Linked DNA regions of Paraburkholderia bryophila. Each later gene encodes a partner of the first gene's protein in a complex. Links are inferred from orthologs where the notes say so. Each region holds a gene or a part of one and is shown on either strand. Other genes may lie near its edges.

What was found. Proteins that work in one complex are often made in the same cells at the same time.
Region 2: the proteins of GGD40_RS03960 (region 1) and dnaG are in contact, whole or in part, in a crystal structure (PDB 2R6A), measured with the Geobacillus stearothermophilus proteins. The link is inferred for Paraburkholderia bryophila from one-to-one orthologs. Residues at the interface, in WP_033016901.1 of Geobacillus stearothermophilus: Ser13, Glu15, Ala16, Gln18, Glu91, Leu92, Asp94, Ala95, Val96, Pro97, Thr98, Ala99, Ala100, Asn101, Tyr104, Tyr105, Ile108; in WP_049624496.1 of Geobacillus stearothermophilus: Lys456, Leu457, Leu458, Pro459, Ala460, Asn463, Ala464, Leu467, Leu535, Leu536, Ile537, Ala538, Gln544, Glu545, Asp548, Tyr549, His552.

What each region holds. Positions count from the first base shown.
Region 1 is NZ_JACCAS010000001.1:917,195-920,564, forward strand. What follows is about bases 386-3,289. They hold GGD40_RS03960 (replicative DNA helicase), read right to left. Parts: upstream 2,580-3,289; coding sequence 1,191-2,579; downstream 386-1,190. Other genes in these bases: GGD40_RS03955 (DUF47 domain-containing protein), read right to left, coding at 386-983; rplI (50S ribosomal protein L9), read right to left, coding at 2,714-3,166; rpsR (30S ribosomal protein S18), read right to left, coding at 3,194-3,289. Also shown: GGD40_RS03950 (inorganic phosphate transporter), read right to left, coding at 1-357; more of GGD40_RS03955, read right to left, coding at 357-385; more of rpsR, read right to left, coding at 3,290-3,370. UniProt on the Escherichia coli protein: The main replicative DNA helicase, it participates in initiation and elongation during chromosome replication. Travels ahead of the DNA replisome, separating dsDNA into templates for DNA synthesis.
Region 2 is NZ_JACCAS010000002.1:1,945,376-1,948,808, forward strand. Bases 257-3,223 are described here. They hold dnaG (DNA primase), read left to right. Parts: upstream 257-790; coding sequence 791-2,656; downstream 2,657-3,223. Other genes in these bases: GGD40_RS29710 (GatB/YqeY domain-containing protein), read left to right, coding at 262-708; rpoD (RNA polymerase sigma factor RpoD), read left to right, coding at 2,756-3,223. Also shown: more of rpoD, read left to right, coding at 3,224-3,433. UniProt on the Escherichia coli protein: RNA polymerase that catalyzes the synthesis of short RNA molecules used as primers for DNA polymerase during DNA replication.

The DNA.
Region 1 (3,370 bases):
ACCCACCAGTCCGCCGATCAACGCATGCGACGAGCTCGACGGAATGCCGTAATGCCAGGTGATGATGTTCCAGCCGATCGCACCGACCAGCGCGCCGAAAATCACGTAATGGTCGACGATCTGCGGGTCGATCGTGCCTTTGCCGACGGTCGCGGCCACCTTCAGGTGGAACACGAAGTACGCGATCACGTTGAAGGCCGCCGCAAAGGCCACCGCCTGCTGCGGCTTCAGCACGCCGGTCGACACGACGGTCGCGATCGAATTCGCCGCGTCGTGAAAACCGTTCATGAAATCGAAAATCAGCGCGACGGCCACCAGGCCGGCAACGACCCAGATAGCGAGTTGTATCGATTGCATTATGCGTTTTCCAGCACGATGCCTTCGATGATGTTCGCTACGTCCTCACACTTGTCCGTGATCGTCTCGAGCAATTCGTAAATTGCTTTCAGCTTGATCAGGGTCTTGACGTTGTCTTCTTCGCGGAACAGTTTCGACATGGCCGAGCGCAGCACGCGGTCGGCTTCCGATTCCAGCCGGTCGATGTCCTCGCAGGCCTTGAGGATCTGGCTCGCCTGCTTCATGTCCGACAGCAGGCCGACGGCGAATTGCACGCGCTCGGAAGTCGCCGTGCAGATGTGCGCCAACTGGCTCGCCTCGGAGGTCACAGCCTGCACGTCGTACAGCGAAATGGCAGTGGCGACGTCCTCCATCAGATCGAGGATGTCGTCCATCGTGGTGATCAGCTTGTGGATTTCATCGCGATCGAGCGGCGTGATGAAGGTCTTGTGCAGCAGGTCGATGGTTTCGTGCGTGAGCTTGTCGGCAGCCTTTTCGGCTTTCTGCACGTTCTGCTTGTGGGTCTCGGCGTCTTGCAGATTGTCGATCAGCAGTTCCAGCTCACGGCTTGCTGAGACGATGCACGCTGCGTGCGCATTGAAAATTTCAAAGAACTTGCCCTCGGTGGGCATGAATCGACCGAACATTGGGATCCCGAAAATTGGTCACGGTATGGCTGACATAAAACCGCCACATTGTACCGTTCCGAGTCCCTGATCACACTTTCGAAAGCGCCGTTACAACAGGCGCTGCGCTTAGCGCTTCCCTTCTCGGCGGATTTCCCGTGAGCTTTCAGCGGGGGTTCCGCGGGCGTTGACGAGGGTGTTGCCGACGCCGCTTACCGGCCTGCCCGATCAATCGCTGTAGAAATTCTGCGCGCCGGCAAAGTTATCGAACTTCGTGAATTGACCATGGAACGTGAGCCGAACGGGACCGATCGGACCATTCCGCTGCTTGCCGATAATGATCTCCGCGGTGCCCTTATCCGGACTGTCCGGGTTGTAAACTTCGTCGCGGTAGATGAACAGGATCACGTCCGCGTCCTGCTCGATAGCGCCGGATTCGCGCAAGTCGGACATGATCGGCCGCTTGTTCGGGCGCTGTTCGAGACCCCGGTTGAGCTGGGACAACGCGATCACCGGCACGTCGAGTTCCTTGGCAAGACTCTTCAGCGAACGCGAGATTTCCGAAATTTCGGTCGCGCGGTTTTCACCGGACGACGACGAACCGCTCATCAGCTGCAAATAGTCGATGATGATCAGCCCGAGCTTGCCGCACTGCCGCGACAACCGGCGTGCGCGAGAACGCAGTTCCATCGGGTTCAAACCACCGGTTTCGTCGATGAAAATCTGCGCCTCGCTCATTTTCTGCACGGCGTGCGTGAGCTTCGGCCAATCCTCGTCGGTCAGACGGCCGGTACGCATGCGGTGCTGATCCAGCCGGCCGACGGAGCCGAGCATACGCATGGTCAGTTGCGAACCCGGCATTTCCATCGAAAACACCGCGACCGGCAGGCCGTACTCGACCGCCACGTATTCGCCGACGTTCATCGAAAACGCCGTTTTACCCATCGACGGACGGCCCGCGACGATGATCAATTCGCCGCCGTGCATGCCCGAAGTCATGCGGTCCAGATCGACGAACCCGGTCGGCGTGCCGGTCACATCGCTCGGATTGGCGCTGTGGTACAGCGTGTCGATCCGCTCGACCACTTGAGTCAGCAGCGGCCCGATTTCGAGGAAGCCTTGCGTGCCACGCGCACCGTCTTCGGCAATCGAAAACACCTTCGATTCCGCCTCGTCCAGCAACTGGCGAACTTCCTTACCTTGCGGATTGAACGCGTCCGCCGAGATTTCGTCGGCCACGGACACCAACCGGCGCAACACCGCGCGATCGCGCACAATTTCCGCGTAGCGGCGGATATTGGCCGCGCTCGGCGTGTTCTGTGCGAGGGCATTCAGGTAAGCGAGGCCGCCGACTTCTTCCGCCTTGCCCGACGTGCCGAGCGCCTCGTACACCGTGATCACGTCGGCCGGCCGCGTGGCCGCGATCAGCTTGCCGATGTGTTCGAAGATGAGGCGGTGGTCGTAGCGGTAAAAATCGCTCTGCGACAGGAAGTCGGCGATGCGGTCCCACGCCGCGTTATCGAGCAGCAGGCCGCCCAGCACCGATTGCTCGGCCTCGATCGAATGCGGCGGGACCTTCAGCGACTCGATTTGGGGATCTTTGGACGGTGCGTTCATGGAGAGGAATTATCGGGTAATCGGGCAGCGACGGCGAGGGGAAAAGCTAAAAACCAGGCACAAAAAAAGGCAGGGGCCGGTCACCCGGCCCCTGCCTTTTGCCAGCAACTTCCTGGCCAATACGACTTTGATGCTTAGACGTGTTCGCCGATCACAGCCACCGTCACATCGACGAGAACGTCGGTGTGCAGCGAAACTTGAACTGCGTGTTCGCCAACCAGCTTCAGCGGGCCTTCCGGCAGACGCACTTGCGCCTTTTCCACTGCGAAGCCTTGCTTGACCAGTGCGTCAGCGATGTCGGCGTTCGTCACCGAACCAAACAGACGGCCGTCAACGCCAGCCTTCTGGTTGATCTGAACCGTCGAGCCTGCCAGCTTTTCGCCTTGAGCCGTAGCAGCCGCCAGCTTTTCAGCGGCGATCTTTTCGAGTTCAGCGCGGCGAACTTCGAATTCAGCCAAAGCTTCCTTCGTTGCACGGCGAGCTTGCTTTTTCGGGATCAGGAAGTTACGTGCGTAACCGTCCTTGACCTTCACGATGTCGCCCAGGTTACCCAGATTGACGACTTTTTCCAGAAGAATGATTTGCATTCGGATGCTCCTTATCGCGTCGTCGGGTTAGGCCTTGTGCTGGTCGGTGTACGGCACCAGCGCGAGGAAACGTGCGCGCTTGATTGCCGTATCCAGCTGGCGTTGATAATGCGACTTCGTACCCGTGAGACGCGCCGGCGTGATCTTGCCGTTTTCGCCGATGAAGTCCTTCAGCGTGTCGAGGTCCTTGTAGTCGATGTGATC
Region 2 (3,433 bases), on another replicon or contig:
CTGCGTGGCCAGATGCTGCCAAAAAAAGTTCTACTGATTCTGGCGTTGCCGCGGTTCCCGTCGAACGGAGCGGCGACATCCAACCGGTGAGGGCGCTGCAGGCGCAATCACGGAAAACACGGCCCCTTCGGGCCAGCCGGCAGGGTCGCACACATTACGCATATCGCGCCAACCCGTTTGAGGAAGCAGTCCCAAGCGGGTATTCGTGTTGATGCGGTCGGCCCGGCCGGATTTTCATATTCCAACGTATTCAGGTGAGTGATGAGCCTCAAGGACCAGATCAACGACGACATGAAAGCCGCCATGCGGGCGCGTGAAACCGAGCGTCTCGGCACGATCCGCCTGCTGCTCGCCGCGATCAAGCAACGCGAAGTGGACGAGCGCATCACGCTCGACGACACGGCGATCACCGCGGTCATCGACAAGATGATCAAGCAGCGCAAAGACTCGATCAGCCAGTTCGAGGCCGCCAGCCGCACGGATCTCGCCGACAAGGAAAAGGCCGAAATGGCGATCCTGTCCGCGTATATGCCGGAGCAGATGTCCGAAGCGGAGATCGTCGCCGAAGTTCAGGCGGCGGTCGCGCAAACCGGCGCTGCCGGCCCGCAGGACATGGGCAAGGTGATGGGCGTGCTGAAGCCCAAGCTGGCCGGCCGCGCCGACATGACCGCCGTCTCGGCGCAAGTCAAAGCCGCGCTCGCGAAGTAATTTCCGTCTATCGGGTCTGCGCGCACCGTCGCTCGACGGGCGGCGCGCGCAGCCTTGAGCTTTTCAGGTAGCGTCATTTACTGTGATTCCTCCGTCATTTCTGCAGGACCTGCTCAACCGCGTCGATATCGTCGACGTGGTCGGCCGGTATGTGCAGCTGAAAAAGGGCGGCGCGAACTTCATGGGGTTGTGCCCGTTTCACAACGAAAAAAGCCCCTCGTTTACGGTTAGTCCGACTAAACAGTTCTATCACTGCTTCGGCTGTGGTGCGCACGGCACGGCGATCGGGTTCCTGATGGAACACGTTGGCTCGTCGTTTCCCGAGGCCGTCAACGATCTCGCGCAGTCGGTCGGCTTGACCGTGCCGAACGAGCCGTCGCCGGGGTATGGCGGCGGGGGCGGCGGCTATGCGCCGGCGGCGTCCAAAGCGGTCACCACGGCGCTTTCCGACGTCATGCAAACCGCCTGCGATTTTTACCGCAAGCAACTGCGCGGCGCGCCCACCGCGATTCAGTATCTGAAGAAACGCGGTTTGACCGGCGAGATCGCGGCCCGCTTCGGGCTCGGCTATGCCCCAGACGGCTGGCAGAACCTCGAACCGGCATTTCCTAATTATCGGGACGATTCGCTGGTCGAGTCGGGGCTGGTGATTGTCAGCGAAAAGTCGGACGCGCAGGGTCAGAATCGCCGTTACGACCGCTTTCGCGAGCGGATCATGTTCCCGATACGCAATGTGAAGGGGCAGGTGATCGGCTTCGGCGGCCGTGTACTGGGCAGCGGCGAGCCGAAATATTTGAATTCGCCCGAAACGCCGCTATTTAACAAAGGCAGTGAGCTGTACGGGCTGTTCGAGGCACGTCTGGCGATTCGCGAACAGCACTACGTGCTGGTGGTCGAAGGCTATATGGACGTGGTCGCGCTGGCCCAATTGGGGTTCCAGAACGCGGTTGCGACGCTCGGCACAGCCTGCACGCCAATTCATGTGCAGAAACTGATGCGTCAGACCGATACGGTCATTTTCAGTTTCGACGGCGATTCCGCAGGGCGGCGCGCCGCGCGCCGCGCGCTGGACGCCTGTCTGCCGCACGCGGCCGACAATCGCACCATCCGCTTCCTGTTTCTGCCGTCCGAGCACGATCCTGACAGCTACGTGCGCGAATTCGGCACCGAGGGCTTCGCCGAGCAGGTCGAACGGGCCATGCCGCTGTCACAGTTCATGCTCAATGAGGTGCTGACCGGCAAGGAGTTGGATCAGCCGGAAGGCCGGGCTCGAGCACTGTTCGACGCCAAGCCGTTGCTGCAGGCGCTGCCGGCCAATGCGTTGCGCGCCCAGATCATGCATATGTTCGCCGACCGCCTCGACGTGCCGTTCGACGAAGTGGCGGCCCTCTGCGAGGTCGATTCGCGAATCGCGGCGGCTGCCCGTTCGGCGCCGGCCCGCAAAGACCGGCGCAGCGTGACCGGAATCGAAGAGAAGACGCTGCGCAATCTGGTGATGTATCCGCGCACGGTGGCGGTGCTCGACGAAGACGCCGAGCAGGCGCTTCTGTCGGTGACGCGGCACGGCGAGCTGTTCGAAGAAGTGACGACGCACGCGCGTGCGCTGGGCGATTCGGCGGAGTTTCAGTTGCTGTCCGATCTATTGCGAAACGGCGCAAACGCCCCAACTTTCGAGGAAATCTTTCGCAAAATTCTAGACTATGATGAAAACGTCCGGGATTTACTGCTGAAGGACCCGGAGGATGCGACCGTCATCGAGGAGCGGCGCGAGCAGGAGCGGATTGTGGGCGAGGAATTGAAAGCCGCGATCCTGAAGATGCGGTACGACGCTTATTGCGATCGTCTCGAGCAACTTTCGCGGCAATCCCGGCACACGCCGGAGGAGTTTGCGGAGCTGTCGGAGTTGAACCGGAAGCGGGCCGACATGAAGCGCCAGCTGGGGCTCTAGACGGGTTGCAAAGGGCCGGAGTGGTACAATAAAAGGTTTCCAGCGGTTTGTTTTTCAAAGGGTTTTCCTAGCAAAGGCCAATAGGCGAAGGGCGATGCGATGGCAAAGACTACAGGCGGAAATAAAGCGGCAGGCACAGGCTCGAAGGAGCCGACCAGAAAGGTCACCGAGGCCAGGCTAGATTCTTCCGCCAGAAAAACGTCTACCGTCAGTGTTGCACCGGTTGCGGGGAAGAAATCCTTGACCAGTTCCGCTGCACGAGCGGAGCAGGTTGAGGCAGCGAGAGTGGTATCACCACCGGTCACGAAGCGGCCGGGTGTCAGAAGCGCAAGGGAAGCGGTTGTCGCGCAGGACGATGCGGCAGTCCGCGAGGTTCCAGTATCCACGGTTCAACCGGCTGGCGTCCACCAGCCGCGAGTCGAGACTACAGCCGGTACGGCGAACTCCATGACGAAAAAGCTGAATGAAGTACCCGTCGATGACGAAGCAACCCAAAGCGAAGAAACCCCTGCTGCCGCGGCTCCGGCCAAAGTGGAAAAGGTCAAGGCTCGCGACCGTCGTGCAAAGGAAAAAGCGCTGCTGAAAGACGCGTTCGCGTCGTCACAGCCGGGCACGGTCGAGGAACTCGAGGAGCGTCGTGCCAAACTGCGCGCGCTGATCAAGCTCGGCAAGGAGCGCGGCTTCCTCACGTACGCCGAAATCAACGACCACCTGCCGGACAACTTCACCGAGACCGAGGCGATTGAAGGCATCATCAGCACGTTCAACGATATGGGC